One region of the Rhodococcus sp. NPDC059969 genome, then DNA from elsewhere that is predicted to be linked to it. Evidence: riboswitches for the same ligand, from Rfam matches in the RefSeq annotation. Region 1 holds a riboswitch; each other region holds the start of a gene.
What was found. Region 1 has a riboswitch for S-adenosylmethionine ahead of ACFWAD_RS17700 (aminotransferase class V-fold PLP-dependent enzyme). Riboswitches for the same ligand answer to the same signal wherever they lie in the genome.
Positions count from the first base shown of each region.

Region 2: it holds a riboswitch for S-adenosylmethionine, as region 1 does, so the genes downstream of both, ACFWAD_RS02140 (ABC transporter substrate-binding protein) here and ACFWAD_RS17700 (aminotransferase class V-fold PLP-dependent enzyme) in region 1, are expected to answer to the same signal.
Region 3: it holds a riboswitch for S-adenosylmethionine, as region 1 does, so the genes downstream of both, ACFWAD_RS27170 (LLM class flavin-dependent oxidoreductase) here and ACFWAD_RS17700 (aminotransferase class V-fold PLP-dependent enzyme) in region 1, are expected to answer to the same signal.

Region 1 covers NZ_JBHWUF010000006.1:24,251-32,174, reverse strand. Annotated here, with positions in the region: gene ACFWAD_RS17720 (saccharopine dehydrogenase family protein) at 1-46, opposite strand, end outside; gene ACFWAD_RS17715 (alpha/beta hydrolase family protein) at 39-1,037, opposite strand; gene ACFWAD_RS17710 (PaaX family transcriptional regulator C-terminal domain-containing protein) at 1,148-2,059, shown strand; gene ACFWAD_RS17705 (hypothetical protein) at 2,038-2,652, opposite strand; gene ACFWAD_RS17700 (aminotransferase class V-fold PLP-dependent enzyme) at 2,863-4,188, opposite strand; SAM riboswitch class IV at 4,243-4,357, opposite strand; gene ACFWAD_RS17695 (PucR family transcriptional regulator) at 4,418-5,953, opposite strand; gene ACFWAD_RS17690 (DUF917 domain-containing protein) at 5,950-7,008, opposite strand; gene ACFWAD_RS17685 (DUF917 domain-containing protein) at 7,015-7,924, opposite strand, start outside.
Region 2 covers NZ_JBHWUF010000001.1:458,461-466,384, forward strand. Annotated here, with positions in the region: gene ACFWAD_RS02140 (ABC transporter substrate-binding protein) at 1-875, opposite strand, end outside; SAM riboswitch class IV at 907-1,020, opposite strand; gene ACFWAD_RS02145 (SDR family NAD(P)-dependent oxidoreductase) at 1,204-1,983, opposite strand; gene ACFWAD_RS02150 (hypothetical protein) at 1,980-2,924, opposite strand; gene ACFWAD_RS02155 (TetR/AcrR family transcriptional regulator) at 2,977-3,603, shown strand; gene ACFWAD_RS02160 (PAS domain S-box protein) at 3,610-4,050, opposite strand; gene ACFWAD_RS02165 (ABC transporter ATP-binding protein) at 4,162-4,902, opposite strand; gene ACFWAD_RS02170 (ABC transporter permease) at 4,899-5,945, opposite strand; gene ACFWAD_RS02175 (sensor histidine kinase) at 6,060-7,262, shown strand; gene ACFWAD_RS02180 (response regulator transcription factor) at 7,259-7,876, shown strand.
Region 3 covers NZ_JBHWUF010000013.1:140,522-148,445, reverse strand. Annotated here, with positions in the region: gene ACFWAD_RS27190 (SNF2-related protein) at 1-628, opposite strand, end outside; gene ACFWAD_RS27185 (alpha/beta hydrolase) at 740-1,885, shown strand; gene ACFWAD_RS27180 (dicarboxylate/amino acid:cation symporter) at 1,978-3,351, opposite strand; gene ACFWAD_RS27175 (phosphodiesterase) at 3,691-4,596, shown strand; SAM riboswitch class IV at 4,675-4,788, shown strand; gene ACFWAD_RS27170 (LLM class flavin-dependent oxidoreductase) at 4,771-6,117, shown strand; gene ACFWAD_RS27165 (NtaA/DmoA family FMN-dependent monooxygenase) at 6,138-7,505, shown strand; gene ACFWAD_RS27160 (stealth family protein) at 7,557-7,924, opposite strand, start outside.

The DNA.
Region 1 (7,924 bases):
TGGCACCGGCACCGCCCAGAGCGACAACCGTGATTCCGTCAGCCATGAATTCCCTCCAAGAATGCAGTCTGTTCTGCTAGATACCCGGGGGTGAAGATCGAACGGGGAGCAAGGACGGCCACTAGAGCGGACCTCACTTCCGAGTCTTCGAGATCCTTGTCCACGATCGAATGCGTAGCGTCGGGGTACTTCTTGACCACCAATTGCCCTGGAGCGTCGAGCAATTCGCGATACACCCTTTCGGTGTCTGCCACGTCGACGTTGACGTCTTGTCCGCCGACAATCAAGAGCACCGGAACCTTCACGGTTTCGAGATCGGCTCGCGCATCCGAGAGGTAGTTCTTTCGGATGAAGTTCCACCGGTCTTCGGTGAGACCGTCAGCCTCGCCGGAGGCCACGAGATCGCCGAACGATGCATCGCGTGCCAACTGATCCAAGTTCTTCGAACGGTCGACCCGCGCTTTCTCGAACTCTTCGGCCGGCGCATTCCTCTCGGAAAGCTCTGCACGGGTATTGAATTCACCTTGTTGGAGCCAGTTGATCGCCGGGCCCACGGCAATGACGAATGCGACGTCCGGGTCGAGGTTCACCACCTTGGGCATCACCCACCCCGCCTGGCTGGCACCCCACAGACCGATCCGAGAGCGATCGATATCCGAACGCCCCCGCGCCCACGCGATTGCCGCTTCCGTTTCCGCCGCCCGATCGTCCATGCTCTGATCGAGCCAGTTGCCCGGCGCCCCGTTCACCCCCGGCTTGTCCCAGGAGAGTGACGCGTACCCCGCCTTTGCGAATGCCTCCCAGAGCGGCCGATAGAAGGTGTCGTGTGTTGCATCGATCGGTCCGTCTCCGTGGACGAAAACCACGAGCCCGAAGGGGCCGTCACCATGCTCGGGCAATGCAAGGACTCCCTGGAGTGGCATCGATCCCCCAGTGATCGTCACTTTTTCCTCGCGGATGTCGTAGCTGTTCTGGTACAGCGTCCAGCCCACAAGTCCAACGATCAGGACAACGACCACTGCCAGGGAAGTAACCACCCACCTGCGCAAACGAGGGCTACTCTTCCTCTCACTCTTCGATTGCACTGCCATCTTCCCGCCTTAACGTACGAAGTGAAAACGATCGTTTTGACTTCGATAGTACAGTTATGGGCGAAGATGTCGAGACGCGAGGAAAGGGCAGGGCGATGACCGACAGAGACGTCGATGTACCCACGAGGATTTTGATCGAGGGGCTACTGCGCACGGACGGAACTGTCGACGGGCACACCCTCTATGCCACCGCCGACGCCCTCGGCAAAACAGATCAACAGGTTCGGCTGTGCATCAAACGGTTGGTCACCGAGGGAAAGTTCACTCAGGAAGGTCGCGGGCGGCAGTCCACGCTACGAGCAACACCGAAAGCCGTGCGCGAGATGGAACCCGACGTCGATTTCGTTCGGCTGGCCTATCAACAAGATCGCACCACTGCGACACCGTGGGACGGATATTGGCATCTGGTCGGATTCGCAATTCCGGAGTCGTCACGGAAAGCACGAGATGCGCTGCGCACCAGGGTCGTTTACCTCGGCGGCGCGCTCGTCCAGGGCGGTCTGTACGTCTCGCCGCACGCCTGGGAACCGTACGTTCTCGATGCGGCCGCCGAACTCGACGTCGAACAGCACCTGTCTTCTCTCACCACTCGAGATCTGAAAGTGGGCATGCACGAAGACCCGGTGAAGATTGCCGCGCAGTTGTGGCCATTGGGCGAGATCGCTGACGGATATGAACGGCTGCTCGACGTAGCGACCGCACGCCTGCACAAACTGCAGAACACTCCGGGCACCGATGCTGTCACGATGACCATCGAGCTCGCGGCGGAGTTCACGCGAGCCATGGAACCGGATCCGCTACTGCCACCGGAATTACTGCCCACCAACTGGATCGGCAAGCGGGCGCGCTCCGTCACGGCACAGTGCTGGACGCTGCTGGCACAGGTGGACGGCGTCGACAAACTACCGTCGCTGTTCCACCTGTACGCAGATGCAATCGGTGAGGATCAGGACGCGAGAGTGCGCTGACGGGGCGGCAGCCCGAAACGACTGAGCACTTCGTCGACCGCGGTGGACGGTGTGACAAGTCCCCGATCCTGAAGCCACGGAATGGTGCTGTCCACCAGGTGCTCGAGAGTGCGGGGCAATGCGAGAGGCAACAACGTAACGCCGTCGGCGACATCGGCAGCTCGGATATCGGCGATCAAACTGCCGAGACCGGAAGGCGTTCCGACGTAGTGAAGCGAAACGGGAACCCGCGGCGAGGTCAACGCGCTGTCCAACTGTGCAAGCTCTTTCCGGGCGGAGCGAGCCTCCGGCGCGACCAGAATCTCGAGATCGACCAGCACTGCGACGCCGTCGGGATCGCGTCCTTCTTCGGCGACGGCAGCGCGTATCCGTGCACGTTCGAGCTGTGCCTCACGCAGATCCGCAGCGCGAATCCGAACCACATTGGTAGGGAATGAAGCTAAATCGAGAGCCTTTTCGCCCTCGGTGAGGTCCACCCAGTAGTCGCCGCCGATGATGGGCAGGTTGCCGGGTGCGCCCTCAGCGGCCGGATGGTGACCGGATCCGGTCAACTCGACCGCTACGTGCAGAGAATGCGAAGCGAGTGAAGACATGTGAGACCTCCGAAAATCAGAAAAGTGTGGGATGAGCGAGACGAATCGTCAGCTCGAACACATTCCTGACGAGGTGCGGCACAGATCTACATGGCGACGGCACCACTGACCGAGAGTGATGCTCACTCTCGAAGGGGTGGCGGGAAAGTCCGCTGGTGCCATGGCTGCCATGCTAGTTGTCCGTTCGAGTTTTCGGGGACCGAGCTCAGCTCAGACGCACTCGGCTGCGCCGGCATTGTCGTCTGCGGCTCCGAGGAAGGGGCGGGTCTCGGGCACAGGGTTCCACGCACCTGCCGTCTTCGCGTACTTCCAATCACGCTGATTCGAAACCAGGATGTTCACGGCGTCGACCAACCGCGTGACGTCATCCGAGCTGCTACCGAGGCCGAGGCTGGCGCGAACTGCACCGCCGGAGAGGCCGAGGCGTGCGAGAACTGGATGTGCGCAGAAGCGACCGTCGCGAACTCCGATGCCGTGCTCGGCGGAGAGGAATGCGGCGATCTCGCCCGCTTCGAATCCGTCGACGGTGAAGGTGACGATTCCGACGGCGTCAGGAGCGTCGTTCCACAGCCGTACGAGTGAGACGCCTTCGATGGCGGACAAGCCGTCAGTGAGCTGGGCGGTGAGCGCCTTCTCATGCTCGGCGATGACGTCGAAGTCCAGAGCGTGCAGGGTTTCGCAGGCGGTCGCGATAGCTGCCGCACCGAGCACGTTGGGCGAACCGGCCTCGTGGCGTGCGGGCGCGCAAGCCCACTCGGTGGATCCGATGGTCACCTCACGCACGGCGCCGCCGCCGGCGAGGTACGGCTGAGCTTCGTCGAGCCAGTCACGGCGGCCGACGAGAACGCCGGCGCCGAAGGGCGCGTACAGCTTGTGGCCCGAGAACGCTACGTAGTCGACGCCGCATTCCTGCAGGTCGATGCGACGGTGGGGAGCCAACTGAGCAGCGTCGACGAGGATACGTGCGCCGCAACGGTGAGCGATGTCAGCCAAGCGTGCAATCGGCAGGATCTCACCGGTCACGTTGGAGGCGCCGGTGATTGCGAGCAGTGCGGCAGGCTTGGTGCACAGTTCACCGATCAGACGCTCGATGGTCTCTTCGATGGTGTCTGCGGCGGTGACGATACGAGCGTCGTTCCACGGCAACAGGTTTGCGTGATGCTCGACGTCGAGGACAACGGTGCTGCCGGGGACACACTGGGCCAGCAGGTTCAGCGAATCGGTGGTGTTTCGGGTGAAGACGACAACCTGATCGTCGGCACAGTTCACGAAACGAGCAACGGATTCACGAGCGTTCTCGTAGGTGAGGGTGGAGATCCGGGACGCGTAGCCGGCACCGCGGTGGACGCTGGCGTACGTGGGCAACAACTCGGCGATACGGTCGGTGACCTGGGCCAATGCCGGCGCACTCGCGGCGTAGTCGAAGTTGGCGTAGGAGCATTCGCCGCCCTGAACCAGCGGAACCTGCAGGTCAGCACCCGAAACCTTGGCGATCGGAGCGGTGCAGCAGGTGTCGGCACTCAATACAGCAGTCATCGAAGACAATCCTCACGTTCAAGGACTCATTCGTTCGGGTGATGGCCCCGGAAGAGTCCGCGCTTGCCGCATTCGTTTTCGAACGCAGCCGGGTCGTCACCCGGAGCACCCCACCGCGGAGGAGGGTTGCCGACCAGCAAGCCGGGGCTGAACACTGGTACTCGTGACCTGGCAACGAGGATGGCAGGAACTTCCCGTGCTTGTCAAGACGAAGCTGCGAAGCCCGTCGTCACGGCGCGATCGTTCGGCAGGCGAGGTGGAGTGCAAGCCTGGTTTCCGGATCGGCCAGATCCACCGAGAGAAGGCGCTGAATTCGATCGATCCGACTCGATACGGTGTTGCGGTGCAAGCCCATTCGAGTTGCGGTGTGAGCCAGAGACGATTCTTCGTCGAGGTACGTCGAGAGAGTCTCGAGCAACTCTCCACTCGAATCTCGTAGCGGCGCGAGCAGTGCCGCGGCGGCGGGCTGAAACGTGTCGGTTCGCGTCCACGCCAGCAGCAACTGCGCCAGCCCGAGGCGGTCCACGTGCAGGAACCGGCCGGTGTGCGACCGGGAACCGGCGAGACGAGCGGCATCCCCCGCCTCCGACAGAGACGCTCCGATACCGGCAGGGCCATCGTGCGCGCGTCCCACTCCCACCCACGTCTCCATTGTGGGCTCCAACCGCGCTTGAGCTGTGCGAATACGTTCGGCAATCCTGGTGATCGCCTCCGGTCGCGGCTCACCTGGCAGAGTCGTCCACGCTGCCCAGCCGTCAGCCTGTTCCACAACGTTGGCGTCGATTCCCTCCGCTGCGAGGGCGTCTGCAACCTCAGTGCGCCTGGCCACCAGGTCAACCTCGCCGATGGCCAGGACTTTGATGCCGATGTGCCAGCCGTCCAGCGCCCAACCGGCGTCGAGTGCGCGCCTGAGCAGTCCGGGTGTGGCGTCTGCGGACGTGTCGACGAGTTCACCCAGCAACGCGCTACGCCGACGCGCTTCGCGCTCATCGACCATACGCGCAACGGCCAGCCGGTGACCGACAGCCAACGAGGCCACATCGAGAACGACTGAGAGAGAAGCCTCTTCGACGCTCTGACGCACCGGGAGCAGCACCGCCAGCCAGGGCTCTCGGGCTGCGCCGGACATCACCGGGCATGCGATCAGAACCCCGCCGGAGTCCAATTCGACAGTGGTGGGCGCCCCGCGGCCCGACAACGTACCTGCGGCCGCTCGATCGTCGTCCGACAACAGGTCAGCACCGGTCAGCGGACGTCCGGACGAGTCCAGGAGAATGAACGAACGCTGAAAGGTGTTCAGTAACACCGACAGAAGATTCTCGACGCTTCCACCGGCACGCTGGCCCGCGTGTGTCGCCCGCAGTACCGCGTCGGCCATCACCGCCCGCGAATTCGAGAGAAGATCACGAAGATCCACGCTGAACTGCCACGGGTCGGATACTCCGAGCACCACCAGTCCGAGCCGATCGGCGAGCAACGTGAGACTGGCATCCTCTGCCGCAGTGCTGTGCACAGCGACCACCTGGCATCCGGTCGCCGCCGTTCTGCGAAGGAGAGCATCGAATCTCCACTCTCCGATGTCGATTAGATCGAGAATCACCAGAACTGATCCTGAACTCGCCGCACCCGACACGGCCTCGGCCGACTGTGTCGATTCCCCGGTGAGTGCTCCCACTGTCGTGACGACGGGATCACCGTTGCCGGCAAGTCGATACAACCCGACAAAAATCGGGTTGTTCAGCAACGCCGAAACACTCGCGCTCATCGCGCCTCCATCAGCACTGCGTCGTGGTCGATCCCGAATGCACGCGGGCCGACAACTTTCAATCTGCTTACATCTTCAGCCCACCACTGAGGGCAGGGCAGAACCAACACGGCCACGTCCTGCCCCTGGTGCACGGATTCGCACGAGACGAAGGCGCCGGTCCGGACGTCGAGCAACGTCACGATGTCGGGGCACGTCGAGATCATCTCGCCGTCCAGCGCGACGGTCAGGAACTCACTTTCGAATTCGACTCGAATCACCGCAGAACCGTGTTCGAGAATCACGTTGCCCCGACGATCGCCGGCGTCCGGGTGACCACGACGCACCGCACGCACTCGGCCTGTCCCCCGTACCCGTGCTCCGATGGCCTCGGCGATCTCCTGCCAACTGCCGAGGGTCCCGATGTGCTGACCGAGTTCGTGTGCCCGGGAGAGAGTTCCCGGAACGCACGCCTCCTGCACAGTCCGCGCATCGATCGACGCGATGGCCAGAGCGCCCCACCCGCTGGTTCTCCCGATCAACGACCGCACCGCTACCTCGGCGCCCAGCACATCTACTCCGTCGACGACGGTAATGAGGCCGCCGGGCTGGGCGAGGGTGACCGGGCACAATTCCAACCCGGCTGCGGCGAGAGAGAAGTGATCGAGCCGCGGCATCGCTCGACCGAGCAGGTCCGCGTCGACCACTGGAATTCCCAACGCCAACGCCGCCGCAATGCCGGAGAGAGCGTTGAGTCCACCGCCTTCGAAGGTCATCACTGCGCTCGGACTTTTCCCGGTCCACCGCGTCAAAGCTGCTGCGGTGTCCGCAAACTCATGTCCGGAGGGCAGTTGTTCCTCCAAAGCCAGGGCCGATCCGACTATTCCCACCGGCATCACCAACGCCCCGTCCGGTAACTGGTCCGGCGCGATGACCTCCACCGAAGTAGACGCCATCAGTGGACGCAACAGTTCCACGAACAGGCGTGGATCGCCGCCCCCGCCGCAGCCCAAGACCACCGCCCCCGCTGCGATCGCGTCGAGGTCGGCCTCCCGGACCGCGTGCAGCCTGCTCACGGCTCGCTATTCTGCCAGTACAGGTTGCTCGAGTGTCTCCACCGGCAGGAACGGGCGATCGAGTCCGAAACTTGCCGGACCGAACACCGCCAGTGCCTCCGGGGTTCTCATGATGGGTGGGGTCGCGATCCCGATGACCGCAACGCGCTGCCCGTACCGCAGGCCCTCGGTGGTGATGGGTTCGGCGGTATCGGCCTCGACGATGCAGATAAGGTCTGGCACGATCGCCACCATCACTCCGGATTGCACGGCGATCAGATTCTCGTTCTGGAACTGAACTTCCAGCTCTTCGTCTCCGACGCCGGCGATCCGCACCGAACCCCGAGCGAACCCCTCATCGGTTCGCCGGTCGACATCGATCACCTTGCCGTGAAAGAGAACTCGCCCGTATCCGTAGAGCGTGTCGGCGAGACTGTCGACAAGCGCCTGCACCGGGTCCACCCGCTGCTCACGTGAAAGTCTGATGGACCGGCCGATGGTCAAGGCCAACGACAGAGTCCGTGGGATCGCCGTCCGCTTCACATCTGCACCCGTCATCGAATACTGCGCGATGTGCGCCATCCCACCGAACCTCGACGTCACCCCGCGGGCGAGGCCTTCCAATCTGCTGTTGTCACTTCCGGTGTCGAAGATCGCCACCTCGTCGTGCTCGTTCGCCATGGCGAGCGGACTCGCCGAAATCCCGTACACCGAGAAGGTTTCCATCTCGAGCTGAGGAAAGGCTCGTCCCATCCCGTCGGCGTCGACAACCGGCAGGCCGCGCCGTGCGGCGACCAGCAACGGAATCATCGAATTGATCCCGCCGCACTCCATCGGCATCGTGGCATCTGCAGTTCGACCCGTGTGCTTCTCCAACGTGATCAGCGCCAGCTCGGGTTCGGTTCCGCGCGGCATCTTTTCGACCACAACGGTCGGT
Region 2 (7,924 bases), on a different contig from region 1:
ATACCTGGGTTCTCGTACTTGATCAGACGGAGGTTCGGATCCTTGTCCACTTGCGGCGCATTCGCCGACGGAACGGCCGCGATGGCATCGACCTCGCCGTTCTCCAGAGAGCCGAGACGCGTGGCGTTTTCGGGCAAGATGCGGAAATTCAGCTTCTCCAAATAGGCTGCACCTTGATGTTTGGCGTATCCGGGGCCCCAGTTGTAGTCGTCTCGGCGATTCAACTCGAATCCCACGCCCTTGGTGTAGTTGCCCAAGGTGAAGGCCCCCGACCCGACCAGAGTGGTGCAGTTCGCGTTGTCGGTCGAGCGCAGATGCGTCGGCGACTGAATGCCGAGGAACGGCAGTGAAGCACCCTGCAGGAACGACGGGTACGGCGCGGTGAACGCCACGCTGACTGTATTCGCGTCTACCACCGTAACCGTATCGAGCGGTCCGAGAAGCGATCTGGCGTACGCCGACTTGGTCGCCGGGTTGGAAACACGATCGAAGTTGAATTTCACGGCCTCCGCGTCGACCGGAGTTCCGTCGGAGAACGTGACGCCGTCACGCAGGGTGAAGGTGTACAGCTTCGCGTCCTCGGATTCGGTCCAGGAACTAGCCAACCACGGTGTGAACTCGTTGTTCTCGCCGTGTGCGACGAGGGAATCCACCACGTTTCGTGAGACCAGCGCCGCCACGGAGCTGCCGGTTTGTTGCGGATCGACGCAATCGACGTCGGAGTTGAGACCGAACGTGGACGTGCCGCCTGAAACCGGCGTCGCATTCTCGTCGAACGGCGTGCTGTCTGCCTTGGACGAGCAGGAGGTCAACAGTATCGCGAAGGTAACCGCCACAGCTCCGGTCGCACCAACGCGTCGAAGAACACGAGTCAAGGTATTCGCTCTCTACAAAGGGCTCTTTCAAAGCCAGCGCTGACCGAACGGGGGTGCCCGTCGGCCTGGTCGTCATCCGGGGCACCCCGTCGCATCGAAGGGTTGCCGACCAGCGAGCCGGAGCTTGTCACTGATTCTCATGACCGATTAAAAGTCTAAGGCGGCACATAAGAGTAAACACGAATTAAACTCAGCGTGAGTGAGAGAGCTGTTCCATGCTCGCGCCAAATCTCCGACATGTCAGCAATTTTGGCTTGCCCACCCCTGAACCCGTCAATTACCCGCGGCTGGTCGTCGATCTGGTCCGGTCGTCACGGAACGGCCAGGTTCAGAGCGATTGGCCCGGCAACGGAAGGATGCCGAGATTGGCATCGAGGCCCCCGTCGACGACGAGTGTCGTGCCGGTGATGTAACTCGCCGCGGGGGACGAGAGGAACCAGATCGCCTCTGCCTGTTCCACAGGTTCAGCGAAGCGGCCCAGAGGGATTCGTCGCTCGATAGCGGAAAGCACCGCCGGATCGGAGGTAACGTTCGCAGTGATACCGGTCCTGGTCAGACCGGGCGCGAGGGCGTTGATCCGAACGCCGACGCCGGCGTAGTCGATTGCGAAGGCGCGCACCAGATTCACGAGTGCGCCCTTGGTGGCGTTGTATGCCCAGTTGCCTGGATCGCCCCGCAGGCCGGCGACGGAGGCCGTGAAAACGGCAGAACCCTTGCTTGCGCGCAGGGCCGGAATCGCGGCCCGTAGTCCGTGGATGGGACCCCGAAGGTTGACGCCGATGATGCGGTCGGCATTCTCGACGGCATCGGGAGACTCCAGCGGAGGTGTGCCTCCGGTCCCGGCGTTGAAGACGGCAGCGTCGAGTCGGCCGAAACGTTCGAGTGCGGTATCGACGGCCGCCTTGTTGACCTGCTCCTCGGTGACGCTACCGACCACCGTGACGACGCCGTCGAGTCGATTCAGAGATTCCAGTCCGCGTTCGGAGACATCGACGGCCACAACTGCATGCCCGCGTGAGACGAACAGTTCGACGGTGGCCCTACCGATTCCCGAGGCGGCTCCGGTGACCAGAGCGACCCGACGTGTGTCGGCGGACGATGTATTCATGGTGCGCCCTTCTGCAGGTGGAATGGACCGGGAACAGCCGCTTGCAACGACTCTGCCGTCTCCACCGAGTGATACCACGTCGGCTTCGAGATTGTTCGGTCTCGAATCAATTGCACGGCGCGCGCGGCGACAGCTGCCGTCGCTGCCGACTGGCTCCGCCCCGAAACCCACAGCGCCGGACCGTTATCCGTTCGGGCCATCGCGACCCAACGATCCGAGCCCCACAGCTTCTTCGGTACTACCTTCCGGAGCGCGGGTACCCACGTCATGACGGCGAGCCCGAGCGTCGCAGCGGACGTATCCAATCGCAGGTACGTCCTGACCGGCACGCCGAGGTCGCGCGTCAACGCATGCTGGTCCGAAAAATCTGCCCGCACAGCAGGACCGGTGCGGTACCCGGTCGCGTCGGCCGGCATCCGAAACGTCTTCATCCCGGTGTAGTTCCGGATCGATCGACCGTCAGCGTCGGGAAAGCGGGTGCCCAACATCCCGTAGGTCCACGCCGTCGCGGCCGGCCCGTGTAGTTCTCCGCCGCCAAGTCCGATCACGATGTCCACTGGCCCGTCGCCGAGTCGGTGCGCCGCTGCTGCGAGGACACTCGTCAACCCCGGCGCCAAGCCGACGCCGATCAGAACGGGTCCGTCGACCGCTTCCAATTCTTCGCAGTAGCTCGAGGTCGCCGTGACGTCGACAAATGCTGCCCCACTACGCACCGCTTCTTCGGCCAGGCGAACGTCCTCGAAACCCGACGCGTTCACCACGACATCGAAGTCTCGAACCACTGCCGAAAACGCGCCTGGTTCTTTAAGATCAACGACGACGTCCGCGCGGACAGGATCACGGCCGGCAGAGAACGCGGAGATTTCGGGGACCTTCGCGAGTTGTTTCATCAGGGGAATCCCGACGGCACCGTAGCCACCGAGTACAAGAACCTTCGTCATTTTCTTCGCCTCCCGAGTCGCTAGAGTTCGACTCTAGAGTTAAACTCTAATCATGACTGAGGTTCTTCGGGAAGACACGTCGGCGCGGCGCAAGATCATCGAGGCAGCGCGCGAAGTTTTTGTCGATCCCGGCTACGCGGCCGCCACGATCAAACAACTTGCCGCAGCGGCGGGCGTGTCGGTGCAGAGTGTCTATTTCGTGTTCGGCAACAAGCCGAGCGTGCTGTCAGCACTGCTCGACGTGGCCGTAGCGGGCGATGAGGAAAAGACTGCAACTCTGGACCGACCGTGGGTGGCGGCGGCACTCGGCGCCCCACATCCCCTCGGGCAACTCCGGATTCAGGTTCACCACGGACGGCTGATTCTGGAGCGCACCGCGGACATCCTGTTGGCACTACGCGCCGCTGCTTCCGCGGACGACGATGCCGCCCGCTTGTGGCAAATCAACCGCACGCAGCGACGCACGGTGCAGGAACATCTGATGGTCGGCATCGTCGAAAAGGCGCCGACCGTCGACCTCGAAACAGCCGTGAACGTGGCACTCACACTGCTCAGCCCCGAGACGTACACAGACCTCGTGGTCGGCGCGGGTTGGACCGGCCAACAGTACGAAGAATGGGTGGTCAACACCCTTGCTGCAACCCTCGGCCTGGACCGAACCGTCAAATCCAGGAAGTAACTCGAACTACTTGGTGGGCTTGTCGTCGATGTGCCGTGGGTTGTTCCACAGGCGTTCTGTCAGATCGTGGAGGACGGCAAGGGTGATCGTGTCGTCGTCGCGGCGAAGCAGCGACTGGCTGACCGTCGCCCGCACCAAAGTGCTGTCCGAGTGCACGAACTCCTTGACCGAGCCCGGTTCGGAACTCAGTTCACGATGGGCCTGCTCGGCACTGACGTCGTCGGCATCCTTGTCGTAAAGAATGTCCTGCAAACGCAACGCCGAGACGGCCTTCTTGGGGTATCCCAGCATGTCAGCGAAGGACGGGTTGGCAAAAACGATGCTGCCGTCGCGGTGAACGGCCATGACCGGCACCGGAAGCCTGTCGAGGAGAATCAGGGCAGGCATCTGCTCCAGATCCGCAATCGGCGATTGTGGCGGCTGCGCAACGTTGCGGCGGCGTTCCATAACACGTCCTCTCAAGTTGCCCGAGTCGACAACAGTCTAACTGCCCAGCAAATCGCGGGTTGACTTCCCGCCCGGATGCAGTGACGAATGCCCGAATCGTGCCCGCCTGAGTTACGCCGCGAGCGCCTCCTGGTCCTCCGCCAAGGAACCGTCAACAACACGATAGACAGTATCCATCCGAGACAGGTGACTTCGGTCGTGTGTCACGAGAAGGGTTGCCGCCTCGTGTTCCCGCACCACCCCGATGATCAGATCCATGACGGCAGCACCGCGCTCCTGATCGAGCGCGCTGGTGGGCTCGTCGACCACCAGAAGCTGGGGATCGTTCATCAATGCCCGCGCGAGATTGACCCGCTGCCGCTGCCCGCCCGACAGCTGAGACGGCCGTTTTCCGCTCTGATCCGCCAGTCCGACAGCATCCAGCAAATCCATCGCTTTTGATCTCACGGCTTTGCGACGGGCCCGCGACGTGAACACGGACTGCCCCAGATGCGCCATCACCTCGAGCTGCTCCAGTGCCGTCAACGACGACACCAGGTTGGACTGCTGGAAGACGATCCCGATGGACGAGCGTCGCAGCTCCGACGCCGCCCGCCGACTCAGCGCCGCGATGTCGGTGCTGCCCTCCGGCGTCCGGAGGTAGACGTGCCCGGAATCCGGACGGATCAGGGTCGACGCCACCGCCAACAGGCTGGACTTACCCGAACCCGAGGGCCCGGTGATCGCGGCGATCTCGCCGCGGTGCAGCCGCAGGGACACGTCGTCCAACGCTGTCACCCGCGATTGCCCGTCGGGAAACGTCAGGTCGACATTCTGGATGTCGAGAACTGTGGTGCCGGTAGTCATGGTCATCGTGCGCTCCCCAATGCTGTGAGTGGATCGGTGGTCGAGAGGAATCGAAGTACAAAGGCCGCGCCGAGCAGACCGAGTCCGATCAAAGCCACGGCAGGTACGACGGTGGTGGATGCGTCCAGGACAAACGGCATGGCATCACCGATCAGCGAACCGGCAACCGCTGTCAGCCCGATCCCGACGGTGACTCCGGCGATCAGCACGATGAGTGCCTGACCCAAAGCGTCGCGCACCAGAGAACCGGTAGTCGCGCCGAGTGCTTTCAAGGTTGCGATGTCCGGGGTTCGCTGGATCGTCCACACCGTGAAGAACGCACCGATCACCAGGGCCGAGATCGCGAACAACATGAGCGTCATCAACGTCAACGATCCGTTCTCCGACTTGTACGAACCGATCGCGTCGAGCGAACCGGTGACCGTAGTCGACGTCGTCGCTGCCGACTTGTCAGTTGCGGAAGCGTCAGAGGCTCCGGTGACAGCCAGCACCGTCGCAACTCCGCCGCGCGGATTGGCCGCCTGCCAGTCGTCAAGCGTCATCCAGACGACGGGCGAATGGCTGTACCAGTCGTCACCGCGAACGGCGCTGACGGTGAACTGCTGCGTACCGACACCCACCTGATCGCCGGCGCCCGCCCCCAGATCGCGGGCGGCACCTTCGCTCAACACCACCGTGCCTGACGCCGACGGCGTTACGTCCCCGAAACCGCCGTCGGCACCGAACAGGGCGACCGACTTCTGATTTCCGTCGGCCAATCCTGCTTTCCCGCGACCGATTCCGATGGGATCGACGTCCTTCGACGTGGAGGTCCAGGCGTTGATCTGGTCCTGCGTGAGCGCCGATTCGTCGAACGACGCTCCTGCTCCGGTGTCGGCGAACACGACCGTGTCGGCATTCATGGCCTCGATCGCCGACACGTTCTGATGGCGAAGTCCCGCAGTCAATCCGCTGAGAAAACTGACCAGTAGTGCGACCAACAGAACCACCACGGAAATCAACGCGAATCGACCTCGCGCTGCCCGTAAGTCCCTCATTGCGACAAACACTGTGAATTCCTTTCCTGTGCTTGCCTCTACGCTCCCGCGGATGCAGACTCTTTCCATCGCACCTCGGATCGACATTCCAGCGCTCGAAAGAACCATCCCGGTTTACAACTTTTGATGGATGATCCGAGGCCGAACCTCGCTAAGCTGGGCGAGATGCACAGATCTCCGCTCACGCCTGTCTTCGCCGGCCTACAACTGGGCCTGCATGTCCTTGTCATGGCGTTGGCCGGTGTCGTGTTTCTCCGAGCGCTGATCGACGAATCCGACCTGACCGCAACCATCACCGCGCTGTCCGTGATCTTTGTTGCCGTCTATCTGTTCGGGGTCGCCAAGAGGCTGCGCGGCAACGCTGCCCGCTGGTGGCTGGGCGTGCTGACCCTCGTCTGGATCGCGACGATGGCGGTATCCGCCGACGCCGCCTACCTCGCGTTCGGACTCTTCTTCCTCTATCTCCATCTTCTGCGACGCCCCTGGAGTCTTCTCGCCGTCACCGCGGCTACGGCTGTCGCCGTGATCGGCACCGGCCTGCATCGTGGATGGACGATTGCCGGCGCCGTCGGTCCGATCATCGGCGCTGCCGTAGCCGTGGCAATCGGCCTCGGATATCAAGCGCTGTACCGCGAGGCAGCTGAGCGCGGACGTCTCATCGACGAATTGATGAATACCCGTGAAGAATTGGCGTCGACGTCCCGCGATGCGGGAAAGTTCGCAGAACGTGAAAGGCTCGCGGCCGAGATTCACGACACCGTGGCGCAGGGACTTTCGAGCATTCAGATGCTCCTTCACGCTGCCGAGCGCGCCGATCCGGACAGCCCGGCCATCCGGCAGATCAGCCTCGCGCGCGAAACTGCCGCAGACAGTCTTGCCGAAACACGCCAACTCATAGCCGAATTGACGCCGGCAGCCCTCGACGGTCAGTCGCTCGCCGACGCACTTCGTCGAATCTGCGAACGCGCGAGCAGCCCGGAACTGGAAGCGCGCTCCGTGGTCGAAGGCGAGGCCGTCCGGCTGCCGATGCCCCTCGAAGCAACATTGGTACGCATCGCTCAGGGCGCGGTGTCCAATGTTCTCCGCCATGCGGATGCAACCAGAATGGCTGTGACACTGACCTATTCCGACGATACCGTCAGCCTCGACGTGGTCGACAATGGTCGCGGCTTCGACGTGGCGGTTCTCGAACGTGGTCCGGCGGAATCTTTTGGTCTCAATGCAATTCGCCGACGCGTCGAACTGCAGGGCGGGACTTTCTCCATCGAGTCCGAGCCGGGACACACGGCCGTCGCAGTGACGTTTCCCCTCGAAGTCGGTGAACAGTGATCCGCCTGCTACTCGCCGACGATCACGCGATCGTGCGCGCCGGGCTACGAGCGCTGCTCGAAAGCGAAGCCGACATCGAGGTAGTCGGCGAAGCGGGCACCGCCGAGGAAGCCATAGCCTTCTGCGCCACGACGCCGGTCGACCTCGTGCTGATGGACCTGCGATTCGGCCCCGGGAAGACGGGCGTCGACGCCACCCGCGCGGTGTGCGCGTTGCCGAATCCGCCGCACGTACTCGTCGTGACCAACTACGACACGGACGCGGATATCTTGAGCGCCGTCGAGGCAGGGGCCAGCGGATACCTGCTCAAGGACACACCACCGGTCGAGTTGCTGTCGGCCGTCCGCGCCGCTGCGAGCGGGGACAGCGTTCTCTCCCCCGCTATCGCGTCAAAGCTCATGACTCGCGTACGTAAGCCCGAAACCAGCCTCAGCCCAAGGGAAATCGAAGTTCTGAAGCTAGTGGCGGCGGGTCGGTCCAACCGAGAGATCGGCAAAGAACTGTTCCTCAGCGAGACCACGGTCAAATCGCATCTGGTCCACATCTTCGGCAAGTTGGGAGTGAAGTCGAGGACGTCGGCCGTCGCCCGCGCGCGCGAGTTAGGTTCGATCTGACCTGGCTAACCGACCGATGGGCGGGACTTACCCGATATCGTCGGCCAA
Region 3 (7,924 bases), on a different contig from region 1:
TCGGAAACCCGGCAAGATCGATTTCCGCGGCATTCTGATGTCGGTAATGGTTGCCGGCGCTGTGGAGGAGATGAATGTCGCGTAGAACCCGGATGTGGTCGGCAGGGAACTGAAAGGTGCTTCCGAGTTTGTTCCAGGCGAGTCCGCCGGAGATCCACCCTCTCGCTCCTGGTTGCACTGGTTTGACGAGGAGCCGTGTCGATGCGCCTTTGGTTCGCGCGATGAATTGAATGCCGAGTCCGGGAGTTGTGCGGCCGTCGGGGTCTGGTCGGAGCAACTCCTCGAGCGCGCGGTCCCATCCGAGTTGTCGTGGCGTCGTGTTCGCCTCGGCCACCGCTGCGAGTACCAACGCGGCCACGTGTTTGCAGTTCATCCGCACGGGACACGTGCAGAGGCCACGCGTGAATGTGGCAGCACCGGCCGCGCTGCGACTTACCGAAATCGTGCAGGTGTACGGCTCTCGCGCAGTTCCCGATACAGCGCCGGTCAAGGTGTCAGCGGTGTCGTTCCATGCGATGGATTCGACTGCATTCTGCCGAAGGTAGGTAAGTCCGCGGTCGTAGGTTGTCGTGCCGACGACAGCGCGAACTCGGTCGAGGTCGAGGGCCTTGACTGAGTCCGGTTGCACGGGGCCAGCCTAGTGGCGGCGTCCGACAGATCTTGTCGTGGTCGTTTGTCCAAGAAAGTCCGAACTGCACGGTATGTTCACGGAAACATCTTTGACTGGTTTGGGAGTTTCATGAGGACTGAGCGGCGTGCGTGGATTCGATCTGCGCGCACAGGTGCGGTGTGTTTGGCCGTCTGTGCACTTTCTTTGCAATTGGGCGGACTGTCGACGGCAGCGCCGAGTTCCGGAAGCTCGGGTAGTTCGGGAAGCTCGGGTAGTTCGGGAAGCTCGGGAAGTCTGGGCAGCGTCGAGGGAAGCGTGAGCTCGGGGTCGACGATCCCGGGACCACTTCAGGAGGATCCGGGCCCCAAACCGGACCTGCGCGACGACATCGTCGTCCCGGCCATCGTCGGCGAGAAGGTGACCGCACCACAGGCGGTCAGGCTGACGGTGGCGTCGCCTGCACTTCGACGCGAGGTCGGCGTCGAGATTTTGCTACCCGCTGACAATTCGGTTCCGCGCCCAGCGCTGTACATGCTCGAGGGTGTCGACGCCGGAGAGAAAAGCAGCGGATGGATGACGATCGGCGGCGCCCCGGCGTTCTTCGCCGACAAGAACGTCAACGTCGTGATGCTCAATGGCGGAATCGCGAGCCTGTACTCGGACTGGGAGAATCCGGATCCGCGGCTGGGACTGCACAAGTGGGAAACCTTCATCACCGAAGAGCTGCCACCGCTGATCGACGCACGACTCGAGACCAACGGCATCAACGCGATTGCCGGCAATTCCATGGGCGCGATGGGCGCCATGATGCTCGCCCAACGCTTTCCGGACATGTACCGGGGCGTCGCGGTTTTCAGTGGCTGCTACTCCACGATGGATCCGCTTGGGCGAACTGCCATTCAGGCCACGATTTCTTCCCGAAGCGGAGATCCGGCCAACATCTGGGGTGTGCCAGGAGGCCCGGAGTGGGAGGCGCACGATTCTTTGATCAACGCGGAGAAGTTGCGAGGCAAGGAAATCTACGTGTCGACGGCGAACGGTCTTCCCGGATCCGACGAGACGCTGCAGACTCCTGAACTGCTCGAGCGTCTGGTGATCGGCGGCGGCATCGAGGTTGCTGCGCATGCCTGCACCAAGATGTTCGACGCTCGGTTGCAGGAGCTGAAGATTCCGGCGCAGGTGGATTACGAGCCGAACGGCACACACGCGTGGGCGTATTGGCGTGAACGACTGCCGAAGGCGTGGCCGACTCTGTCCCGGGCACTTGGCGTCTGACGGTCGACGACAGTCTGTGCAGTTCCGGTTGAAAAGCAGCGTCCCCGCACCGTATTGCTCAGGTGCGGGGACGCTGCTGTTGTCATCGAGGGTTACGCGTCGACAAGTTCCTCGGCGAAGGGATCACCGTTGCGGGGAGCGTCGAAGCGCTCCTTGTCGAGGATTCCCTCACGCTTTGCGACGATGACCGGAACCAGAGCCTGGCCGGTGACGTTGACTGCGGTGCGGCCCATGTCGACGATCGGTTCGACGGCGAGGAGCAGGCCGACGCCGGCCAGCGGAAGACCCAGGGTGGAGAGCGTGAGTGTGAGCATGACTGTCGCACCGGTTGTTCCGGCCGTTGCTGCCGAGCCGATGACCGAAACGACGACGATCAGCAGGTAGTCGGTGAACGTCAGCGGAACGTCGTAGAAGCCGGCGACGAAGATTGCCGCGATTGCGGGATAGATTGCAGCGCAACCGTCCATCTTCGTGGTGGCACCGAGCGGAACGGCGAACGAGGCGTACTCACGAGGAACACCGAGGTTGCGTTCGGTGACGCGTTCGGTCAGCGGCAGGGTACCGATCGACGAGCGCGAGACGAAGCCGAGCTGAGTCGCGGGCCAGACGCCGGAGAAGAAGCTCCGGACCGAGAGGCCATGTGCGGCAATCAGGATGGGGTAGACCACGAAGAACACGATCGCCAGGCCGATGTAGATGGCAGCGGTGAAGACGCCCAGCGAGCCGATCGCATCCCAGCCGTAGGTGGCGACAGCGTTGGCAATCAGCGCGGCGGTGCCGATCGGGGCGAGGCGGATGATCCACCACAGGACCTTCTGAACGATCGCGAGAAGCGATGCGTTGAACTCGAGGAACGGCGCAGCCTTCGGTCCGATCTTGAGCGCAGCAATGCCGATTGCGCCGGCGATGACGAGCAGCTGCAGGACGTTGAAGCTCAGCGTCGTGGTCGCTACACCTTCGGTAACGGAAGTCTTCGCGCCCAGCCCGAGGAAGTTGTTCGGAACCAGTCCGGTGATGAACGCCCACCACGAACCGGAACTCTTGGGTTCCTTCGCGGCTTCGGCGGCGACGTCGGTCCGTGAACCGGGATCGGTGATCAGGCCGACGATGATGCCGATGATCACAGCGATGAACGCGGTGATGGCGAACCAGAGCAAGGTCTGCACGGCCAGGCGAGCTGCATTGGCGACCTGTCGCAGGTTGGCGATGGAACTGACGATGGCCGTGAACACCAGCGGGATCACCGCAACGGTGAGCAGCTTGACGTAACTCGAACCGATGGTCTGCACGGTGCCGACCAACCAGTTGACGTTGCCGTCGGCCGCATCAGGCATTGCCCGGGCGACGAGACCGATGATGACACCGAGTACGAGGCCGGCGACGATCTGCGGTCCGAATGCCGTCGCCCAGGACGGAAAACGGGACGTGGACTTTTCCGGCACGCCGGTGGAGGTGGAGCTGGGCATGACTATGCCTTTCGAAAATCAAGGGAGCGAAACGCAGCGCGGCACCAGAGGCCGGGCAGATTCGAAGAAATGTTTCCTGGTACGCGTCAGGTCAGAGCGAGCACGTACACATTGCGCTCGCCTGCAGGCGAAGGTCGACGTAACGCCGACTGGTCAGGAACAACACTGTCCACACACTACTCGCAGCTTCAACTACTCGATCCCGAGGGTCGCCGCGGGAGTTCGCTTCGTGTTCGTCGGGTGTGCCCCGATCAGTCACTGTTGGTCGGTTGACTAGTGTCGACGATCAGTAGGTGCCGCACCGGCGCCTACGCGTCGGCAAGCGGAAGCGAGAGACCGATGAGCGTTCGGAATGCCGAGTACCCGCGTCCGAAGCATTTTCTGGTGCACCTCAGTGACACACATCTGGTAGCACAGGGGGAGTTGTACGACGCCGTGGATGCGTCGACGAGGTTGCGGGAAGTGCTCCGCGGGATAGTGGCCTCGGGCGCACGCCCCGACGCACTCCTCTTCACCGGCGACCTGACCGACGAGGGGCACCCCGACGCGTACGCGCAATTGAAAGCCATCGTGGAACCCGTGGCGGCCGAGATCGATGCACAGGTCATCTGGGCTATGGGTAACCACGACGACCGCCCCACCTTCAGATCGTTGCTGTTGGGCGAGGACGCAGCAGATCATCCCGTCGACAACGTCTACGATCTCGACGGACTGCGGGTGATCACCCTGGACTCGTCGGTTCCGGGTCATCACTACGGTGAGATCACGGATCGTCAATTGGACTGGCTACGAGCAGAGTTGGCGGTCCCCGCGCCCGACGGAACGATACTGGCGCTGCATCACCCCCCGGTTCCGTGTATTCAGGATCTTGCAGTCTTGGTGGAGTTGCGCGATCAGCCCCGGCTGGCAGACGTCCTGCGAGGCAGTGATGTTCGGGCGATTCTTGCCGGGCACCTTCACTATTCGACGACGGCGACGTTCGCCGGGATTCCCGTGTCCGTGGCGTCGTCGACGTGTTACACCCAGGACCTGAACGTGGAAGTCGGTGGGCAGCGTGGTCGAGACGGGGCTCAGGGGTGCAACCTGGTGCACGTCTACGACGAGACGATTGTTCATTCGGTCGTTCCTCTCGGCGCTCACGTGACGGTCGGTGAGCCCGTCGACGCGGCCGAGGGAGTCCGGAGGCTCGGCGCCGCCGGCATTCGAATCCTCGAGAGCGAAAAGGCGAGGCGCTCGATCGTCTGAGGTGGCAGGCGGTTTCCGGCGGGCCGGCACGGTTCGGGTTGATTGTCGGGCGGTCGCGTACTCACTACCGTCGAGGTAGGTGCAGAGCTCCAGCAACAAGGACCGGCTAGCTGGACGGCAACCCTTCATGCCGATGGGGTGCCCCGGAATCACACCTGGCGACACGCGCGGTGCGTGTCGCAAGCGGCAGTCGCCACGAGAACCGTCAGTCGGGTGCTGACGGTTTCTGCGGTCGGCACTGTGCGCTCCCGAGTAGTTCTCGAACAGGAGTATGCGCCGATGACCTCCACCCCTTCTTCTCATCTTGCTCCGCTGCATCTCGCCGTAGCGCTGGACGGTGCCGGTTGGCACCCTGCAGCCTGGCGCGAGCCACACTCGCGCCCGAGTGAGCTGTTCAGCGCGTCGTACTGGACTGACGTGGTGACGACCGCCGAGCGTGGTCTGCTCGATTTCGTCACCATCGAGGACAGTCTCTCGGTTCCGGCGGACCCACTCGCGCCCGTCGACGACGCCGTTGATCGGGTACGCGCGCGGCTCGACGCACATCTCGTGGCGGCCCGACTGGCACCCGTCACGAGCAACATCGGTTTGATCCCGACCATCACCACCATTCACACCGAGCCGTTCCACGTGTCCAAAGCCGTTGCCACGCTGGACTACACCTCGCGCGGTCGCGCCGGATGGCAGGTGAAGGTGTCGGCTTCGGAGTCCGAGGCGGCCCAGTTCGGGCGACGCGATATCCCAGCGCTCACCGATGCCGAGCGTCAGTCGATCGTTTCAGGTGTCCTCCCGGACTTCGTACGTGACCTGTTCGACGAAGCTGCGGAGGCCGCTGACGTCATCCGGCGACTCTGGGACAGCTGGGAGGACGACGCCGAGATCCGCGACGTGGAGCAGCGCCGATTCATCGACCGAGACAAGTTGCACTACATCGACTTCGAGGGCAAGTATTTGTCGGTCCGTGGACCGTCGGTGACTCCGCGCCCGCCGCAGGGGCATCCCGTCGTCACAGCACTGGCGCATCAGCGCGTGGCGTACGAACTGGCAGCGCGCACGGCTGACCTGGTGTTCGTGACGCCATTCGACGACGAGCAGGTCACGGCAATCCTGGGTGAGGTGCGAGCAGCCGAAGAGCACGTGCAGCGCACCGGTGAACCGCTTCGGGTCTTCACCGACATCGTCGTCTTCTTCGATACGCCGGAAGAAACCGGAAAGCAACGGCTCGCTCGACTCGACGCGCAGGTTGGTACCGAATACCGTTCGGACGCGCTGACCTTCACCGGTACCGCGGCCGAGTTGGCAGATCTTCTGCTCCGGTGGCAACAGTTGGGAATCGACGGATTCCGGTTGCGACCGGGCGTCGTCGTAGACGACCTCGACGCGATCGCAGGTGAGCTGGTACCGGAATTGCAGCGACGCAGCGTATTCCGCACCGAATACCCACAGACGAATCTTCGCGGACTGCTTGGTCTGCCCATCAACATTCCCAACCGCTACGCCGCCGGCACTCCGGCCGCCTGACAGACGAGGAATACACTTTCATGAGTTCTCAGCAGCGTAAGCAGGTCATCCTGGGTGCCTACCTCGGCGGCGTCAACCATCACACTGCGTGGTGGGATCCGCAGGCGGGCAGTCAGATCGAGTTCGAATCCTTCGAGCACACCGCTCGAACAGCCGAGCGTGGGAAGTTTGACTTCTTCTTCCTCGCCGAAGGTCTTGCTCTTCGTGAACGTGCAGGACAGATATTCGATCAGGACATCATCGGTAGGCCGGACACCTTCACCGTGCTTGCATCGTTGGCAGCAGTGACCGAACACCTCGGTTTGGCAGGCACCATCAACGCCACGTTCAACGAGCCTTACGAGCTGGCAAGACAATTCGCGACGCTCGATCAATTGTCCGGAGGACGTGCCGCCTGGAACGTCGTCACCACGTTCGACGCATTCACCGGCCAGAACTTTCGCCGCGGCGGATACCTGGATCGTGCGCAACGATACGAGCGTGCGGAGGAGACGGTAGCGCTGGTGCGTCAACTGTGGGATTCGTGGCGCAGCGACGACATCGTTGCTGACAAGGCATCAGGACGCTTTCTCTCGCGACCGGATGCCGGTGAATTCGCCTTCCACGGATCACATTTCGATGTGAACGGCCGATTCACGGTGCCGCGTAGCCCGCAAGGGCGCCCGGTTATTCTGCAGGCCGGGGTGTCGCCGCAGGGGCGCGATTTTGCTGCCGGCAATGCCGACGCGATCTTCTCACCGTATGGTCAATTGCCCGAGGCGGCCGACTTCTATCGTGACATCAAGGCTCGTGCCGTCGCGGCCGGACGCGACCCGGGTGACATCAAGATTTTGCCGTCGGCGAGTTTTGTTCTCGGCACGTCCGAGGCGGACGCGATCGAGAAGTACCGCGATATTCGCGACCAGCAGGTCACCGGCCAGACCGCTTTGGTTCTGCTCGAACAGATCTGGAATCTCGATCTGTCGAAGTACGACCCCGAAGGGCCACTACCCGATATCGCCCCGGATCCTGAGGCTCCGCCGATCATCCAGGGGCGCGCCTTCATTCACCAGGATCGTTTCGCGACCGTCGCAAAACTGCGCGCGGTAGCCGAGAGCAAGAAGTTGAATCTGCGCGAAGTGGTGATCGATCAGTTCGAGCGTGGACCGATCGTGGGTACACCGCAGCAAGTTGCGGAGAAGATCGATTCGTTTGTCAGCAACGACGGTTCGGATGGGTTCATCCTCGGGTCGCACCTTGTGCCGACCGGCCTCGACGAGTTCGTCGACGACGTGGTGCCACTGCTGCAGGATCGAGGTGTTCTCCGCAGTGACTACGAAGGAACGACGTTGCGTGACAATCTCGGACTGCCCATCCCGGTGCAGAGGGAGCATGTGACAGCACGCTGATCGACCGAAGTGGCGAGGGCCCAGCCGAAATCGGCTGGGCTCTCGCTTCGTCTAGGCTTCCCAGGGAGCGGGGATGGGGTAGTAGCTCTCCAGGAACTCCGTGATCTTGCGTGTGCGAAGTTCCAGATCGATCTCCGGAGCGCTGCCGTCGTTGAGGCAGAAGAAGTCCATGGATCGCTTGGCGAGCAGTGAGTCCATGTCGCGCAAACCGGCCTTGACCGTCGTGTCGACGTATTTGACGGCGGCGGACTTCTGCACCACCGACCGCCCACTCATGAGCGTGTAGTAGTGGTAGAGCGAATTGGTCACCGAGATATTGGAACTCGCGCGGAAGGTGCTTGCTGCAGTTGCCGCGAAGTCTTCGGCGAACTCGCGTTCCATCTCGGCCATCACGCTCTTGCGCAGTGGCGTCGCTGCGT